Regions from separate parts of the Streptomyces sp. NPDC104106 genome, predicted to be linked through region 1. Evidence: riboswitches for the same ligand, from Rfam matches in the RefSeq annotation. Region 1 holds a riboswitch; the other holds the start of a gene.

Region 1 (9,311 bases):
CACCGAGGTGAGCACCGGCGAGGCCATGGCCACCGTCCGGCTCCGGTTGGACAGCGGCCAGGACCTCATGGCCGCCATCACCCTGGAGGCCGCGCGGGACCTCGGCCTCGCCCCCGGCTCCGTCGTGCGCGCCCTGGTGAAGTCGACCGAGGTCTCCCTGGCCACCGGCTCCGTCAAGGGCCTGTCGATCCGCAACCGGCTCCCCGGCGCCGTCGTCGGCCTCACGCCCGGTGCCGTCATGGCCACCGTGAGGATCGCCGTCGACGGCGGCGAACTGACGGCGGCGATCACCAAGGACGCGGTCGAGGACCTCGGCCTCTTCGTGGGCTCGGACGTGGTCGCGCTCATCAAGGCGACGGAGGTGTCACTGGCGACCGCCTAGCGAACCGGCGATCCGCCGGAGACATGGCAGGGCCCCGCCCGGGGATGCGGACGGGGCCCTGAGATCACCGCTCCTTCGGTCCTCGTGGACGAGACCCGGCTCTCGTGGCGGCTCAGTCCTCGTACGCGTCCAGCGGCGGGCAGGAACACACCAGGTTGCGGTCGCCGAAGGCCTGGTCGATCCGGCGCACCGGCGGCCAGTACTTGTCCGCGGCCGAGACACCGGCCGGGAAGACGGCCTCCTCGCGGCTGTAGGCGTGCGCCCACTCACCGCCGAGCGCGGCGGCGGTGTGCGGGGCGCCCCGGAGCGGGTTGTCCTCGGCCGGCCACTCACCGGCGCCGACCTTGTCGATCTCCGCGCGGATGGCGATCATCGCGTCGCAGAACCGGTCCAGCTCGGTGAGGTCCTCGGACTCGGTCGGCTCGATCATCAGCGTGCCGGCCACCGGGAAGGACATGGTCGGCGCGTGGAAACCGTAGTCGATCAGCCGCTTGGCCACGTCGTCCACGCTCACGCCGGTGGCCTTGGTCAGCGGGCGCAGGTCGATGATGCACTCGTGCGCGACGAGGCCGCCGGGACCGGTGTAGAGCACCGGGTAGTGCGGCTCCAGGCGCTTGGCGATGTAGTTCGCGGACAGCACGGCCACCTGCGTGGCCCGCTTGAGGCCCTCGCCGCCCATCAGCCGGACGTACGCCCAGGAGATGGGCAGGATGCCCGCGGAACCCCAGGGAGCCGCCGAGATGGGACCCACGCCGGTCTCCGGCCCCGCCGCGGGCTGCAGCGGGTGGTTCGGCAGGTACGGCGCCAGGTGCGACCGTACGGCCACCGGGCCGACGCCGGGACCGCCGCCGCCGTGCGGGATGCAGAAGGTCTTGTGCAGGTTCAGGTGCGAGACGTCACCGCCGAAGTGGCCCGGCTTGGCGAGGCCGACCAGGGCGTTGAGGTTGGCGCCGTCCACGTACACCTGGCCGCCCGCCTCGTGCACCTGGGCGCAGATGTCGGCGACGTGCTCCTCGAAGACACCGTGTGTCGACGGGTAGGTGATCATCAGCACCGCCAGCTCGTCGCGGTACTGCTCGATCTTGGCGCGCAGGTCCGCGACGTCGATCTCACCGTCCTCGGCGGTCTTGACGACGACGACCTTCATGCCGGCCATCACGGCGCTGGCCGCGTTGGTGCCGTGCGCGGAGGACGGGATCAGGCAGACGGTGCGCTGGTCGTCGCCGTTGGCACGGTGGTAGCCGCGTACGGCGAGCAGACCGGCCAGCTCTCCCTGCGAACCGGCGTTGGGCTGGAGGGAGACCTTGTCGTAGCCCGTGACCTCGGCGAGCCGCTCCTCCAGCTCGCGGATGAGCGTGAGGTAGCCCTGCGCCTGCTCGGCCGGGGCGAAGGGGTGCAGCCCGCCGAACTCGGGCCAGGTGACCGGCTCCATCTCGGTGGTCGCGTTGAGCTTCATGGTGCAGGAGCCCAGCGGGATCATGCCGCGGTCGAGCGCGTAGTCGCGGTCGGAGAGCCGGCGCAGGTAGCGCAGCATGGCGGTCTCGGAGCGGTGCTGGTGGAAGACCGCGTGGGTCAGGTAGGCGTCGGTGCGCAGCAGCGCCTCGGGGAGGGCGTCCGCGGCGGCCGTGTCCAGCGCCTCGATGTCACCGGCGACGCCGAAGGCGGCGAGGACGGCACCGAGCCGCGCCCGGTCGGTCGTCTCGTCGCAGGCCGCGGAGACGTGGTCGGCGTCGACCAGGCGCAGGTTCACGCCGTTGTCGCGGGCGGCCGCGACGACCTCGGCGGCCTTGCCGGGCACGCGCGCGGTGACGGTGTCGAAGAAGGCGCCGTGGACGACCTCGACACCGCCGGCCCTCAGCCCCTCGGCGAGGACCGCGGCGTACCGGTGCGTCCGGCGCGCGATGGTCCTGAGTCCCTCCGGGCCGTGGTAGACGGCGTACATGCCGGCCATCACGGCGAGCAGCACCTGCGCGGTGCAGATGTTGCTGGTGGCCTTCTCACGGCGGATGTGCTGCTCACGGGTCTGCAGCGCGAGCCGGTAGGCCTTGTGGCCGTCGGCGTCGACGGAGACGCCCACGAGCCGGCCGGGCAGGCTGCGCGCGAACTTCTCGTGCACGGCCATGTAGCCGGCGTGCGGGCCGCCGAAGCCCATCGGCACGCCGAAACGCTGGGTGGTGCCGACGGCGATGTCCGCGCCCAGCTCGCCGGGCGAGGTGAGCAGGGTGAGCGCGAGCAGGTCGGCGGCGACGGTGACGAGGGCGCCGAGTCCGTGTGCCTGGTCGATGACCGGCTTGATGTCGCGTACGGCACCGGAGGCGCCCGGGTACTGGATCAGCACGCCGTTGATCTCGCGGGCGGCGATGTCGGCCGGGATGCCCGCGCTGAGGTCGGCGACGACGACCTCGACACCGGTCGGCTCGGCGCGGGTCTCGATGACGGCGATGGTCTGCGGCAGGGCGTCCGCGTCGACCAGGAACAGGCCCTTCTTGTTCCTGCCCATGCGCCGCGACAGCGCCATGGCCTCGGCGGCCGCGGTGCCCTCGTCGAGGAGGGAGGCACCGGAGGTGGGCAGTCCGGTCAGGTCGGCGACCATGGTCTGGAAGTTCAGCAGCGCCTCCAGGCGCCCCTGGGAGATCTCCGGCTGGTACGGCGTGTACGCCGTGTACCAGGCGGGGTTCTCCATGACGTTGCGCAGGATGACCGGGGGCGTGAACGTCCCGTAGTACCCCAGACCGATCATGGAACCGAGCACCTGGTTGCGGTCGGCCAGGGCGCGCAGCTCCGCGAGCACCTCCGCCTCGGTGCGGGCGCCCGGCAGGTCCAGGGAGTCGGCGTTCTTGATCACGTCGGGGACCGCGGCGGCGGTCAGCTCGTCCAGGGAGCCGTATCCGACCTGCGCGAGCATCTTGGCCCGCGCCTCGTGGTCGGGCCCGATGTGGCGCTGCTCGAAGGGAACGCCCGCTTCGAGGTCGGAGAGCGGGATGCGGTGGGCGGTCATTGCGGAGGCCTCCTGGTCTGACGCGACCTTCGAGGGGCACCACGGCGCGGGTACCCCGACGGCCTCCCCCTCTGTCATCTCGACCTGAGAGCTTCACCGGGCGCCCGAGGGACCCGGCTTTCACCGTCGGTGAGAGCGGAAGCCGTCGACACCCGCCCTGCTTTCCAGAGTGACCTCGCCCGTGCGGTACGTGAGCCTGAGAGATTCCGGGGAGGATTTGCTCCTTCGGCGCCTCCGAGGTGGTCGGAGGACTCTCCCGCGCGGGTTCAGCAGCCGACATCAGGTTACCAGCGAGGTCAACGCCTGAGCCCTCGAGTGGCCGCCTCCGTGAATGTGCTCTTTTGTAGTGCTTACGAATGAGTTGCGACCACGTGGAGGGAGAGCGACCGTGCAGACCGACATCGATCCGCGCAACCTGATCGGCCGCAAGGCGTTCGACCGCAACGGCACCAAGATCGGCACCGTCGACGAGGTGTACCTGGACGACGCGACCGGCGTACCCGAGTGGGCGGCCATACGCACCGGCCTGTTCTCCCGCGACGCCTTCGTGCCGCTGGAGCCGAGCGAACTCGTCGAGGGCACCCTCCACGTCCCCTTCGACCGCGCCCTCATCAAGGACGCCCCCGACTTCGGCGTGGGCCGCCACCTCTCCCCCGAGCAGGAACTCCAGCTCTACCACCACTACGGCCTCGACACCGCCCCGCCGCCGTCCCTCCCGGACCACGACTTCGGCAAGCTGGCGGGCACGGAGGAGAGCTGAGCAGGGTCCCCCCTCACACATCGGCGGGATGGCCGTGCGGTGCCCCGCCCGGCCGGCCGGGTCCGGCGGGCGGGCGAGCGGGATCCGGCACCAACGGCAACGGATCCGACGGCTCCAGCGCGGGGTCGCCCACCAGGAACGTCCGCACCCTGCCCGGAGGGGACTGCGGCGTCTCGAACCGCACCGTCACCCTCCCCAGGCCGCTGCCCTGCACCCACCCGGGCCCGTACTCGGCGTGCCGCACGTCCTGCCCGGCCCGCCACTGCCGTTCAGGGGGCTCGGGGCGCCGCTCGACAGCCGGGACGACCGCGCCCTGCGGCTCGTCAGCCGAAGCCGCGGGGACGGGCATGGCCTGTGCGAACAGGTCCTCCTGTGTGTAGTCGGCGAGGCCGGACACGCCCACACCGAGCAGCCGTACCCCGCCCGTGGTGTCCACGGAGTCCAGCAGCCGCGCCGCGGCCTCCCGGACGACCGCCGGGTCGTCCGTGGGCCCCCTGAGCGTCTCGGAGCGGGTCAGCGTCGAGAAGTCGTACCTGCGCACCTTGAGCACGATGGTCCGCCCGGACAGCCGGGCATCGCGCAGGCGCCGCACGCACCGGTCGGCGAGCCGCTGCACCTCCAGTCCGATCCGCGGCCGGTCGTGGATGTCCACGTCGTAGGTGTCCTCGACCGACACCGACTTCGCCTCGCGCTCGGCCACCACGGGACGGTCGTCATGGGCCAGCGCCATGGCGTACAGCGCGTGCCCGTGCGCCTTGCCGAGCAGCCGTATCAGCTCGTCCTCGCCCGCCTCGGCCAGCTCCTCGACCGTGGTGATCCCGGCTCTGCGCAGATGATCGCCGGTCGCGGGGCCCACGCCGGGCAGCGTCCGCACGGGCATCGGCCCCAGCAGCGCCCGCTCGGTCCCCGGCTCGATGAGCACCAGCCCGTCGGGCTTGGCCTGCTCGGAGGCGATCTTCGCGAGCATCTTGGACGCCGCGAGCCCCACCGACCCGGTGAGCCCGGTGACCGCCCGGATGTCCGAGCGCAGCCTGGCCCCGGCCAGCCGGGCCGACTCCTCGTCCCAGGCCGTCCCACCGGCGTCCAGGTCCACGAACGCCTCGTCCAGGCTCAGCGGCTCCACCAGCGGCGACAGCTCCCGCAGCAGAGCCATCACCTGCTCGCTGATCGACCGGTACACCCCGAAGCGCGGGACCAGATACGCGGCGTTGGGCGCCAGCCGGCGGGCCTGGGCCATGGGCATCGCCGAGTGCACCCCGAAGACCCGTGCCTCGTATGACGCGGTGGCCACCACACCGCGCGGACCGAGCCCGCCCACCACGACCGCCTTCCCGCGCAGGCTCGGCTTGGCTGCCTGCTCCACCGAGGCGTAGAAGGCATCCATGTCGAGATGCAGGATGGTCGGCGCGTGTCTCACACCACCGATGCTGCACCACGGCACTGACAATGCCGTGGCGCGGGACACCGGGCGCGGGATACGGCGGTCAGACCGCCCGGTTGCGGCGGCGGGCCAGCTCGTCCGCGGGGTTGTGCCCGACGAGGGTCTCGCCGGTGTCGATGCGCTCACCGTGCAGCTGGGAGAGCGCGCTTTCCACATCCCGCCACACCACGCCGACGGCGATCCCGAAGATGCCCTGACCGCCCTGGAGCAGGGCGTGGACCTCGTCCGGGGAGGTGCACTCGTACACCGTGGCGCCGTCGCTCATGAGGGTCATCCGCTCCAGGTCGCGGAAACCGCGTTCCCTCAGGTGCTGGACGGCCGTGCGGATGTTCTGCAGCGACACCCCGGTGTCCAGGAACCGCTTCACGATCTTCAGGACGACCACGTCCCGGAAGCTGTACAGCCGCTGGGTGCCCGACCCGTAGGCGGGCCGCACGCTCGGCTCGACCAGACCGGTGCGCGCCCAGTAGTCGAGCTGCCGGTAGGTGATGCCCGCGGCCGCGCACGCCGTGGGCCCGCGATAGCCGATCTGTTCGGACGTCATGGACGCCGCCCCTCCGCCGTCCGGTACCACCGTCGGCCGCCGCGGAGCGTGGTCGACCGCGCCGCTCGCCTGGGGGTACCCCCCGTTCGAGCGCAGCTGTGAACTCGGGGGAGGGTACGGACCGCTCTCCCCGAACCCGCGTCCGGGGGCACCCCCAGCCGTACCGTCGCCGCTGGTTCTCACGCCGACCTCCGTCCTTGACCTGCCTTCTCGACGGTAGGCAGTCACCAGGGGTGCGTCAACGATCGCCACACTCGGCACGCCGAGTGATAATCACCCTAGGAGTGGTTTCCCGTGTCCCACCGCGGGGAAAGGCTAGCCGAATGCCCTCGTGGGGAGCCGCAGGACGCTCTCGATCGCCGGTGGCACAGGCCCGCACACGCCGCCCGCAGGAGCCCTGGCAGCCGGTGTCCACCGGCTGCGCGCGGTCAGCTGCCCCTCGGCTCACTGGTTGCTGGTGCCGAAGTCCTCGGGCGAGATCTGGTCGAGGAACTCGCGGAACTTCTCCACCTCGTCCTCCTGCTCGTCCGGGATGGCGATACCGGCGTCGTCCAGCACCGTGTCACTGCCGTAGATCGGCGTCCCGGTGCGCAGCGCCAGCGCTATGGCATCGGAGGGACGGGCGCTGACCTCGACGCCGCTGGCGAAGACCAGCTCCGCATAGAAGACGCCCTCCCGCAGGTCGGTGATGCGTACTTCGGTCAGCTCCTGGCCGACGGCCTCCAGCACGTCCTTGAACAGGTCGTGCGTCAGCGGTCGGGCGGGGGCCATGCCCTGCTGGGCGAAGGCGATCGCCGTCGCCTCCCCCGGCCCGATCCAGATGGGGAGGTAACGGTCGCCCCCCACTTCGCGCAGGAGCACGATCGGTTGGTTGGAGGGCATTTCGACCCGGACACCTACGACATCGAGCTCGTTCACACAGCAACCCTAGGCCGTGCCCGGGACGTTTGGGTAGTCGGGCCGGGAACAGGTGCCCGATCCGGCGGGCCGGCGGCCCGCTGTCAGGGCAGCCGTACGCCGAGCGCGCTCTTCACCAGGGCCGCGTGCAGCTTCACCGTGAGCACCGCCAGCTCCTTGGTACGGGCCTCGGCGAGTGCCCTGGTCTGGGGGTTGCGGTGGCGCTTGAGCGGGGCCACCACCTGGTCGACGAGCCCGGCCTCGCGGTCGGCGGCCGCCTTCATCACCCGAAGGTGACGCGGCTCGATCCCGAACCGGCCCAGTTCGGCCACCAGAGCGGCCACGGTGACCGACTCCGCGTCGTAGGCCCCGTCCGCCAGCGGAGCGAGGAGCCCGTACGACTCCCACTCCTTCAGCTCGCCCTCGTCGATGTCCGCCGCCGCCAGCAGCTCGGCCCGCCCCACCCGGGCGACCGTGGGCACCGGCGCCGGCTCCGGACGCTCCTCACCAGTGCGCTGACGCCCGACGAGGGGCAGCTGGACGGCCTCACCTCGCTCCATGGCGTCCAGATGCTCGCGGATCACCTTGAGCGGCAGATAGTGGTCCCGCTGCATCCTCAGCACGTGCGCCAGGCGCTCCACGTCCCCGGCGCTGAACTTGCGGTATCCCGAAGGGGTGCGCTGCGGCTCGATGAGCCCCTCCGACTCCAGGAAACGGATCTTGGAGATCGTGACGTCGGGGAACTCCTCGCGCAGCGCGTTCAGCACCGTGCCGATGCTCATCAGCCCGCTGTCCCTGGCGGCGGTGCCGCTTCCGGCACCACCGCTCGGTGTATGAAGCATGGACCTTCCCTGGGGTCCCCCCGGACACCGGTCCGGGGGCGGTCAGAAGCCCTGCTGCCGGCTCGCGTAGAACACCAGCCGGTACTTGCCGATCTGCACCTCGTCGCCGTTGTGCAGGGCGACCTGGTCGATCGGCTCTCGGTTGACGTACGTGCCGTTCAGGCTGCCCACGTCGGCGACGGTGAACGAGCCGTCCGGGGAGCGGCGGAACTCCACGTGCCGCCGGGAGACCGTCACGTCGTCGAGGAAGATGTCGCTCTGCGGATGCCGGCCGGCCGTGGTCAGGTCGGAGTCCAGCAGGAAGCGGCTGCCCGAGTTCGGCCCCCGGCGCACCACCAGCAGCGCCGAGCCCATCGGCAGCGCGTCCACCGCGGCCTGCGCCTCGGGCGACAGCATCGGCACCTGCGTCTGGCCGGTCATCTCGGAGTCGTACGCCTCGAGACCGGAGATCGAGATCGTGGACGTCGTCTCGGAGGCGCGCTCCGGCGTCACTCCGGGGCGCAGCGGTGCACCGCAGTTGGAACAGAAGCGGGCGCTCTGCGCGTTGCGGTTTCCGCACCTCGTACACACCAGGACCGACATGGACGGATCCTCCTGCCGCGGCTGCCCCGCCGGCGCATTGGACGCGTACGGACCGGAGGCGAACCCTCCACCCGTACCTGAGGTTGACGGTTGCCCGAAACCTATGCCGCCGGACTGCGCAGGGTCAACCGACGCCCCGCCCTGACCTCCGGAAATGTCACCACCCGGACCAGCCACCTGGTCCCGGAACAGCGGGCGCCGACCCTCCGCGTCGGGCTGGGCACGATGACGAGCGGTCGCGTTGTCACTGCCCTCTCGCGCACTCTTGCCGAACAACTTCGCAAACAACTTCACGGGCGATTCCCCTTGACCGAAACAGACCCGCCCGTGGGGCAGGACGAACCCAGATTGCCTACACCGGCCGAGCCGGACATCCTCACAACGTCCGTATCCACCAAACAGTTTCCACCACGCACCACGCCTTCGGTGCGCCGACCCCCCGCAACCTCATGCCCCTGCCGGACGTCCCCCATGCACCGCCGGTTCACTGCGAGGACGACCGAGCGTAGTCAGGCCGCTTCGCCTGCCGCAAGGCGTCCACGACGATCTTGTCCGACCGCACCACCGAGACCGTGGCCTGCTCCTTCTCCAAGGTCTGCACCACTCCTCCCGGGATGTTCAGCGCCGGCTCCAGATCCTGTGGCCTGCCGATGACCTGGAAACGATAGGGGGCGTTGATCTTGTTCCCGTCGACGCTCACACCGTTGCCGGAGTCCGCGAAGTACGTGTTCGCGACCACGCGCACCCCGTTGAGCTGGATCGCCTCCGCACCGGCCGCACGCAGCTCCTGGACCGCGTCGAGCAGCATGTCCGCCTTGACCGTCCCTTTCGTGTCCTCGACCGTCATCGTGATGCCGGGACCCTG
Region 2 (9,311 bases), on a different contig from region 1:
TCTCGGATCCTCCGGAATTGATGAGAGACCCCGTGGCTGAGCACACGGGACGCTAGGGGTGCGGCGGTTCAGCGGGAGGCCTTCGGGTCCAGCGCGTCGCGCACGCCGTCGCCGAAGAGGTTGAACGCCAGCACGGTGATGAAGATCGCCACGCCCGGGATCACCATGTACATGGGGTCCGAGTCGTAGTAGTCGATCGCGCTCGACAGCATCTGGCCCCACGAGGGGGTCGGCGGCTTGACGCCCACACCCAGGAAGCTGAGCGCCGCCTCGGTGAGGATGTTGGTGGGGATCATCATCGTCGTGTACACGATGATCGGTGCGACCAGGTTGGGCAGCAGTTCCTTGAAGAGGATGTAGAAGCGGCCCGCGCCCAGCGAGCGGGCGGCCTCGACGTACTCGCGCTCACGCAGCGAGAGCGTCTGGCCGCGCACCACGCGGCCGATGTAGGGCCAGCCGAAGAAGCCGATGACCAGGATCATCACGAACAGGCGCACGCCCGTGCCGGTCAGCCCCAGCATGCTGTTCGGCATGACGGAGACCAGGGCGATGATGAAGAGCAGCTGCGGGAAGGCCAGCAGACCGTCCATCACACGGCTGATGAGCGAGTCGACCCAGCCGCCGAAGAAGCCGGCCAGGATGCCGAGGATCGTGCCGAGGACGACGGCGACCAGGGCGGACAGGAAACCGACCAGCAGGGAGACCTGTGAACCGTAGATGATGCGCGCGAAGATGTCGCGGCCGTTGACCGGTTCGACACCGAGCAGGTGGTCGCCGCTGATGCCGCCCAGCGATCCCTTGGGCGTGCTGAACAGCGGGTCGATGAGGTTCTCGTGGTAGACGTCCGGGTCCTGCCCGACGAGGCTCGTGATCACCGGCGCGAGCAGCGCGACCAGGATGAGGAGCAGCACGACGACGCCGCCCGTCAGGGCGAGTTTGTCCCGCTTCAGGCGCTCCCAGGCGATCCGTCCCAGGGAACGGCCCTGAACGGCCTTCGCGTCGGCGGCGGCGACCGCCGCTTCCTCGGCCGCACCCGGGGCCGCTTCCGCGGCCGGCTCGTGCAATGGTGCCGTCATTAGGCTGGGACCCCTCTCAACCGGCGGTAGCCGGCCCGCACTTGCCGCTGGTAGCGGCATCAATCAGTCCGTCGTACACAGGGGCGAACCCCTTGAAGGGGGAGTCTTCAATGCCCGCGCGACAAGCCGCCAGCCTTGACGGCGAATGGATGCGCAACCGTGATGCAAGCAGGCGTTTCCTGGTATGCGGACAGTGAATTGCGGCGAGCGGACGGTAAGCGGGGACGAATCGGCCGAGTTGGTGGCCGAAAGCCGAGGTCGGCGGAGCCGGGGCCGGGCGGGTCAGTAGCCGCCGGGCACCGGCGGATAGCCGTAGCCGGCGGCCGGCGCCTGCGGCCGCGGGGGCGCCTGGAGCTGCGGCTGGGGCTGCGGGTTCGTCGGGGGGAGGGCCGCGTGGGCGTCGCGGTCGTAGAACGGGCGGGCGTTGCCCCGCATCCACATCACGACCGGGTCGTGGTCGTCGCTCATCGCGACGGTGGAGACCGGCAGGCCCTCGGGGACGGCGGCGACGGACTGCTGCATCATGGCGCGCACCGAGTCGACGGCGGCCGGGGAGGTGTCGTAGAGGTCGAGGCCGATGGCGAGGTACGGCGCGCCGAGCGCGGGCTGCACCCAGGCGCGGCGCAGGGAGCGCAGGGCGGGGGTGTGGTGGGCGTTCTGCGCGAGCAGGGCGTAGAACTGCGGGATCTCGATGCCCGGTTCGGTGAGCCGGAGGGGGCCGGCGGGCTGGCGGTCCAGGCCGGTGGCGATGCGCCGCAGATCGAGCCAGGGGATGCCGACGCCGCCGCCCGGGGCGTGCGGGTTGAGCCAGAGGCCGTAGTGGTCGGGGTAGAGGGTGCGGGCCACGTCGAGGCCGTCGACGACCTCGTACGAGCGGTTCCAGCCGCTGGCCGACAGCTCCTGCGCGGAGGTGACGCAGGGCGCGTACGGGAGGCCGTCGACCTCCATGGTCCCGTACTGCGCGTCCGGGGTGCCGGCCTGGCCGCGCCACAGGAGCATCCAGATCTGGCCGGAGGCGGGGGTGGCGAGGGCGCGCAGCAGGGCCTCGTAGGCGTCGTAGCGTCCGGGCGTGACCTGGCTCAGCGTGTGCTCGACGCTGCCGCTGTGGCTCGCGCTCACCTGTCGTGCCCTTCTCTTTTGCGTGCCCCGTGTGTGGGGACAGCTTATGCGCCCGGCGGGGCGCCGCCCTGGGCGCGTGCGCGGCTCAGTGGTGGGTTGTTCGCGCCCCTGCGGAGCAGCCGCGCATCGGACAGGGCCCCGCGCCCCTCGGGGCCGCTGCCGTCGGGCCGGCTCCTAGAGGCCGTATTGATAGAAGGGCCGCACGCTCGTCTTCATCCACTGGGCCACCGGGTCGTCCGTGACGTCCAGGAGGACCAGGCTGACCGGCCAGGCGACCGGGACGCGGCCCAGGGCGCGGCCGAGGGCGTCCATGGGGCGGGTGCGCAGGTCGCCCTCCCACTGGGAGAGTTCGACGCCGACGAACATGACCGGGTCGTCCGTCTCGACGGCGGCCAGGCAGCGGCGGGCGGTGAGGACCACGCCGGTCCCGGCGAACTCGGCGGACGCGGCGGAGAGGAAGTCGACCGGGTCGTCCTGCCAGTCGGGCTCGAAGAGGCGGACCCGGCCGCCGGTGTTCGGGCCGTCGAGGGGGGTGCGGCCGGCGCGGCACAGCTCGGCCACGGCGGCGGGCGGGAGCGGGATGCCGACCAGCGCGTCCGCGTTCACCGCGAGGCCGACCTGCGGGGGCAGGCCGCGCGCGAACTCGACGGCGGGGGCGATGGTGTACGCCATGTGGGGGCCGGCCGCCATGCGCAGCTGCTCCTCGGAGCTGAAGACGGGGACGTAGGCCTGGCCGTCGATCTCCAGCGTGGGCAGGTCGAGCGGGCCGCTGCCGGGGCCGCCGCCTTGGGGCAGCGGGATCCACAGGAAGCTGCGGCCCAGGACCTCGATGATCCGGCCGGCCGCGGCGGGTACGCCGAGGGAGGCCGCGAGCACCTCCTCCAGCTCGTTGCCGGGCCAGCCGCCGTGCGGGTGGGGGTGCGTCTGTGCCGGGAAGTCCGCGGGAATGTCCGCCGGGAAGTCCATCTGCCTACCGCCTGCTGGGAACCACTGCTGTGACCATGAAGGCTAGCGGGTGCCTGCGACAACCCCTCACCCTGTGAACACGATCCGGCGCAGGGCGTCCGCCGCGGGCCGGTCCAGCAGGGTTGCCGACGCCGGCGGGCAGCTCGCCCCGCTCCACCACGGCGAGCAGGCGGGCGGTCGTACGGCGGTGCCGGGCGAAGGCGTAGCGGGAGACACCCCGGCCGCGCTCGCGCTGGCCCGCGCGGGCGGCGGCGTAGGTGACGTCGAGCAGCAGCAGGTGCAGGGTGCCGCCACGGCGGCGGGCCTCGCGGGCGAGCAGGCCGCGCGCCCAGCTCCGGGTGCCGCAGGCGTGCACGACGACCCCCTCTCCGGTGCGCAGGGCGCGGCGCAGCCCGGCGATGGGGGTTCCCCCGCGCGAGCGCAGCCGAGCGTGGGGGAGGGCGAGGCGGACCAGGGGGGCGGTAGAGCGCGTAGGGCAGGAAGCGGGCATGCGCGCCTCCCAGCGGTCGCGGGTGTCCTGGGAGTCGACGCGGCGGCCGGGGACCGCGCGGTCCGTCAAGGTGGACTTTGCCGCTGCCGGGCAGGCCCGTGACCACCACCAGGCCGCCGGGGCCGAAGAGCAGGGCGTGCGGGCCGCGGCCCGCCCGGTCGCGCAGGTCGCGGACGACCGGGGCCGGCGCGGGACGCTGCCTCGGCACCGCGATGCCGGTGGTGGCGGTGGCGTACACCGGGGTCCTGTTCACCGTGATCGCCCTCCCCTGTCGACTCGGTAACAGTCATTCCCGTTACGAGTAAAGAGAAGGTAATGGACGGTGTCGGCGGCGGGGTCCGCTCCCTGCCACAGGTCGGTTACAAAAGCCCGCTCGCCGTGCAATGATGTGGCCGCCAACTGCATACCGGCCGCTTGAATCCGCGCGGGAGAGTTCCCAGCAGCCTTCGCTGGGACGCCGAAGGAGCAAGTCCCTCCCTTGAATCTCTCAGGCACCGTTACCGCGCGGGCGAGGCACATCTGAAAAGCGGGCCGCTCCCGGACAGCGGCTCCACCCAAGGTGCAAGCCGTGATCGTCCTCGTGGCGGTCCCGGCGAACCTCTCAGGTTCCGATGACAGATGGGGAGGAACGTTCCTCGCCCCATCCCTGTTGCCCTGGGAGACGACCGACCGATGAGCAGTACCGAACCCACCGAGCTGCGCCGTACCGCGCTGGACGCGCTGCATCGCTCGCTCGGTGCGACGATGACCGACTTCGCCGGCTGGGACATGCCCCTGCGCTACGGCTCCGAGCGCGACGAGCATGTCGCGGTGCGCACGAACGCCGGTCTGTTCGACCTCTCCCACATGGGCGAGATCACCGTGACCGGCGCCGAGGCGGCCGCCTTCCTGAACCACGCCCTGGTCGGCGACATCGCCTCCGTCGGCGTCGGCCGCGCCCGCTACACGATGATCTGCCGGGCCGACGGCGGCATCCTGGACGACCTGATCGTCTACCGGCTCGCCGAGACCGAGTACATGGTGGTCGCCAACGCCTCCAACGCCCAGGTGGTGCTGGACGCCCTCACCGAGCGCGCGGCCGGCTTCGACGCCGAGGTCCGCGACGACCGGGACGCCTACGCGTTGATCGCCGTCCAGGGCCCTCAGTCCCCCGGCATCCTGAAGTCCCTCACCGACGCCGACCTCGACGGCCTGAAGTACTACGCCGGCCTGCCCGGCACCGTCGCCGGCGTCCCGGCCCTGATCGCCCGCACCGGCTACACCGGCGAGGACGGCTTCGAGCTGTTCGTGAAGCCGGAGCACGCGGTGGAGCTGTGGCAGGCGCTGACCGAGGCCGGCGAGGGCGTCGGCCTGGTGCCGTGCGGGCTGTCCTGCCGGGACACCCTGCGCCTGGAGGCGGGCATGCCGCTGTACGGGCACGAGCTGACCACCTCGCTGACCCCGTTCGACGCCGGACTCGGCCGCGTGGTCAAGTTCGACAAGGAGGGCGACTTCGTCGGGCGCGAGGCGCTCGCCCAGGCCGCCGCGCGCGCGGAGCAGAACCCGCCGCGGGTCCTCGTCGGGCTGGTCGCCGAGGGCCGCCGCGTCCCGCGCGCCGGGTACGCCGTCGTGGCCGGCGGCGCGGTGATCGGCGAGGTCACCTCCGGCGCCCCCTCCCCCACCCTGGGCAAGCCGATCGCCATGGCCTACGTCGACGCGGCGCACGCGGCACCCGGTACCGAGGGCGTCGGCGTGGACATCCGCGGCAGCCACGAGCCGTACCGGGTCGTGGCGCTGCCGTTCTACAAGCGCCAGAGGTAAAAGACTGGGCGCGAGGCGTCCACGCGACGTGACGCTGCGCACATTTCCGCTGCTCAGCAGCGAATCCAGCCCTCCCCCCTTCATCAGCACTCCCGCGCGTACAGGAGAATTCAGGCCATGAGCAACCCCCAGCAGCTGCGCTACAGCAAGGAGCACGAGTGGCTGTCGGCCGCCGACGCGGACGGCGTCTCGACGGTCGGCATCACGGAACACGCGGCCAACGCGCTCGGCGATGTCGTCTTCGTCCAGCTCCCCGAGGTCGGCTCCACGGTGACCGCGGGCGAGACCTGCGGCGAACTGGAGTCGACCAAGTCGGTCTCCGACCTGTACTCGCCGGTCAGCGGTGAGGTCACCGAGGCCAACCAGGACGTCGTCGACGACCCGTCGCTGGTGAACTCCGCCCCCTTCGAGGGCGGCTGGCTGTTCAAGGTCCGCGTCGCGGAGGAGCCGGCCGACCTGCTCACCGCCGACGAGTACACCGCCGAGACCAGCGGCGAGGAGTCGTAATCCGCATGACCGTCCTGAACACGTCCCTGCACGAGCTGGACCCGGAGATCGCCGCCGCGGTCGACGCCGAGCTGAGCCGCCAGCAGTCCACGCTGGAGATGATCGCCTCCGAGAACTTCGCGCCGCTCGCGGTGATGGAGGCGCAGGGCTCGGTGCTGACCAACAAGTACGCCGAGGGCTACCCCGGCCGGCGCTACTACGGCGGCTGCGAGCACGTCGACGTCGCCGAGCAGATCGCCATCGACCGGGTCAAGGAGCTGTTCGGCGCCGAGTACGCCAACGTCCAGCCGCACTCCGGCGCCTCCGCCAACCAGGCGGCCCTGTTCGCGCTCGCCCAGCCCGGTGACACCATCCTCGGTCTGGACCTGGCGCACGGCGGCCACCTGACCCACGGCATGCGCCTGAACTTCTCCGGCAAGCAGTTCGACGTGGTCGCCTACCACGTCGACCCGGAGACCGGTCTGGTCGACATGGCGGAGCTGGAGAAGCTCGCCAGGGAGCACCGCCCGAAGGTGATCATCGCCGGCTGGTCGGCGTACCCGCGGCAGCTGGACTTCGCCGAGTTCCGCCGGATCGCCGACGAGGTCGAGGCGTACCTGTGGGTCGACATGGCCCACTTCGCCGGCCTGGTCGCGGCCGGGCTGCACCCGAACCCGGTCGAGTACGCGGACGTGGTCACCTCCACGACCCACAAGACCCTCGGCGGCCCGCGCGGCGGCATCATCCTCGCCAGGAAGGACTTCGCGAAGAAGCTGAACTCCTCCGTCTTCCCGGGCTTCCAGGGCGGCCCCCTGGAGCACGTGATCGCGGCGAAGGCGGTCTCCTTCAAGGTGGCCGCGGGCGAGGAGTTCAAGGAGCGCCAGCGCCGTACGGTGGAGGGTGCCCGCATCCTCGCCGAGCGCCTGACGGCGGCGGACGTGCGTCAGGCCGGGGTGGACGTGCTGTCCGGCGGTACGGACGTGCACCTGGTCCTGGTCGATCTGCGCGCCTCGGAACTGGACGGCCGGCAGGCCGAGGACCGGCTCCACGAGGTCGGCATCACGGTCAACCGCAACGCCGTCCCGAACGACCCGCGTCCTCCGATGGTCACCTCGGGCCTGCGCATCGGCACCCCCGCCCTCGCCACCCGCGGCTTCACGGCCGAGGACTTCGCCGAGGTCGCGGACGTGATCGCCGAGGCACTGAAGCCGTCGTACGACGCGCAGGCCCTCAAGGCGCGCGTGGAGGCGCTCGCCGACAAGCACCCGCTGTACCCGGGTCTGAACAAGTAAGTCCCCCGGTGGGGCACCCTGGGAAAGGGTGCCCCACCACCCCCTTTCCTGCTGTCTTGAGGAGTGACCGTGGCCATCTCGGTCTTCGACCTGTTCTCGATCGGCATCGGCCCGTCCAGCTCCCACACGGTCGGTCCGATGCGGGCGGCGCGCATGTTCGCCCGCCGGCTGCGCAACGAGGGCCTGCTCGGCCCGGTGGCGTCCCTGCGCTGCGAGCTGTACGGCTCCCTCGGCGCGACCGGCCACGGCCACGGCACCCCGAAGGCGGTGCTGCTCGGCCTGGAGGGCGCCTCGCCGCGCACGGTGGACGTCGAGACGGCCGACGACCGGGTGGCCGCGATCAAGGCGGCGGGACGGCTGAAGCTGCTGGGCGAGCACGAGATCCCGTTCTCCTTCGACGACGACCTCGTCCTGCACCGCCGCAAGGCCCTGCCCTACCACGCCAACGGCATGACGATCCGGGCGTACGACGCCGAGGGCGCCGAGCTGCTGACGAAGACGTACTACTCGGTCGGCGGCGGCTTCGTCGTGGACGAGGACGCGGTGGGCGCGGACCGCATCGTGCTCGACGACACGGTCCTGAAGCACCCCTTCCGCACCGGCGACGAGCTGCTGCGCCTGACGAACGAGACGGGCCTGTCGATCTCCTCGCTGATGCTGGAGAACGAGCGGGCCTGGCGCACGGAGGAGGAGATCCGGGCGGGCCTGCTGGAGATCTGGCGCGTGATGCGCGAGTGCGTCCAGCGCGGTATGAGCCGGGAGGGCATCCTGCCCGGCGGTCTGAAGGTCCGCCGCCGCGCGGCCGTCTCCGCCCGCCAGCTGCGCGCCGAGGGCGACCCGCTGGCGCACGCGATGGAGTGGATCACGCTCTACGCGATGGCGGTGAACGAGGAGAACGCGGCCGGCGGACGCGTGGTGACCGCCCCGACGAACGGCGCGGCGGGCATCATCCCCGCAGTCCTGCACTACTACATCAACTTCGTGCCCGGCGCCGACGAGGACGGCGTGGTCCGCTTCCTGCTGGCAGCCGGCGCGATCGGCATGCTGTTCAAGGAGAACGCCTCCATCTCCGGCGCCGAGGTCGGCTGCCAGGGCGAGGTCGGCTCGGCCTGCTCGATGGCCGCGGGCGCGCTGGCGGAGGTGCTCGGCGGCAGCCCCGAGCAGGTCGAGAACGCGGCCGAGATCGGCATGGAGCACAACCTGGGCCTGACCTGCGACCCGGTCGGCGGCCTGGTCCAGATCCCGTGCATCGAGCGCAACGGCATGGCCGCGGTGAAGGCGGTCACGGCCGCCAAGATGGCGATGCGCGGCGACGGCTCCCACAAGGTGTCCCTGGACAAGGTCATCAAGACCATGAAGGACACCGGCGCCGACATGTCCGTCAAGTACAAGGAGACGGCCCGGGGCGGCCTTGCGGTGAACATCATCGAGTGCTGAGGTGAACCCCGTGACGGGTGGGGTGCCGGCGGGCGCGGTGGTGACGGGCGGGGCGGCGCGTGTGCGCGTGCCGGTGGGCGCGGACGCGGAGCGGTGGGTCACCCGGGCCGGCTGCCGCCGTGTCCTGTTCGTCGTGCACAACGTGACCTCGGCGACGGCTGCTGGACGTCCTCCCGCTGCTCTCCGGCGACCTGCGCGTGCAGATGGTCGCCGCCTGCACCGGCTCCTCCCCGTTCCTGGCCGGAGTGCCCGGGCTGCTGGCCCGCGCGGGCCTGCCGGTCCTGCCCTGGGAGCAGGCAAGACAGACGCCCTTCGACCTTGCCGTGTCGGCCAGCTACGGCGGCGAACTGGCCGCCGTCCAGGGCAAGTTGGCCGTTCTGTCACACGGCGTCGGCTACAATAAGAGGCTGGCAACACCGGACAACACCGGACAACACCGGACAACACCGGTCTTCGGCCCGGCGCCCGACTGGCTCCTCCACGACGGACGGCCCCTCGCCGACGCCACCGTCCTCTCCCACCCCGAGCAACTGGAGCGGCTGCGCTCGGCCTGTCCGCAGGCGGCGCCCACGGCAGCGCTCGCCGGTGATCCGTGCTACGACCGCATCCTCGCCGCCCTCCCCCAACGCGCCCGCTACCGCCGGG

What was found. Region 1 has a riboswitch for glycine ahead of gcvP (aminomethyl-transferring glycine dehydrogenase). Riboswitches for the same ligand answer to the same signal wherever they lie in the genome.
Region 2: another riboswitch for glycine. It lies ahead of gcvT (glycine cleavage system aminomethyltransferase GcvT); the one in region 1 lies ahead of gcvP (aminomethyl-transferring glycine dehydrogenase).

What each region holds. Positions count from the first base shown of each region.
Region 1 covers NZ_JBVJMF010000015.1:210,888-220,198, forward strand. The annotation lists gene ACZ60X_RS30940 (TOBE domain-containing protein) at 1-382, shown strand, start outside; gene gcvP (aminomethyl-transferring glycine dehydrogenase) at 495-3,380, opposite strand; glycine riboswitch at 3,442-3,554, opposite strand; glycine riboswitch at 3,555-3,649, opposite strand; gene ACZ60X_RS30950 (PRC-barrel domain-containing protein) at 3,769-4,140, shown strand; partial or broken gene ACZ60X_RS30955 (DNA polymerase IV) at 4,062-5,557, opposite strand; gene ACZ60X_RS30960 (MerR family transcriptional regulator) at 5,625-6,308, opposite strand; gene ACZ60X_RS30965 (bifunctional nuclease family protein) at 6,570-7,043, opposite strand; gene ftsR (transcriptional regulator FtsR) at 7,127-7,864, opposite strand; gene ACZ60X_RS30975 (FHA domain-containing protein) at 7,907-8,740, opposite strand; gene ACZ60X_RS30980 (DUF881 domain-containing protein) at 8,931-9,311, opposite strand, start outside.
Region 2 covers NZ_JBVJMF010000008.1:324,239-333,549, forward strand. The annotation lists gene ACZ60X_RS21475 (ABC transporter permease) at 69-1,076, opposite strand; gene ACZ60X_RS21480 (enhanced serine sensitivity protein SseB C-terminal domain-containing protein) at 1,359-2,195, opposite strand; gene ACZ60X_RS21485 (enhanced serine sensitivity protein SseB) at 2,370-3,161, opposite strand; partial or broken gene ACZ60X_RS21490 (AAA family ATPase) at 3,228-3,904, opposite strand; glycine riboswitch at 4,067-4,164, shown strand; glycine riboswitch at 4,165-4,279, shown strand; gene gcvT (glycine cleavage system aminomethyltransferase GcvT) at 4,324-5,451, shown strand; gene gcvH (glycine cleavage system protein GcvH) at 5,569-5,958, shown strand; gene glyA (serine hydroxymethyltransferase) at 5,964-7,229, shown strand; gene ACZ60X_RS21510 (L-serine ammonia-lyase) at 7,299-8,666, shown strand; gene ACZ60X_RS21515 (hypothetical protein) at 8,864-9,311, shown strand, end outside.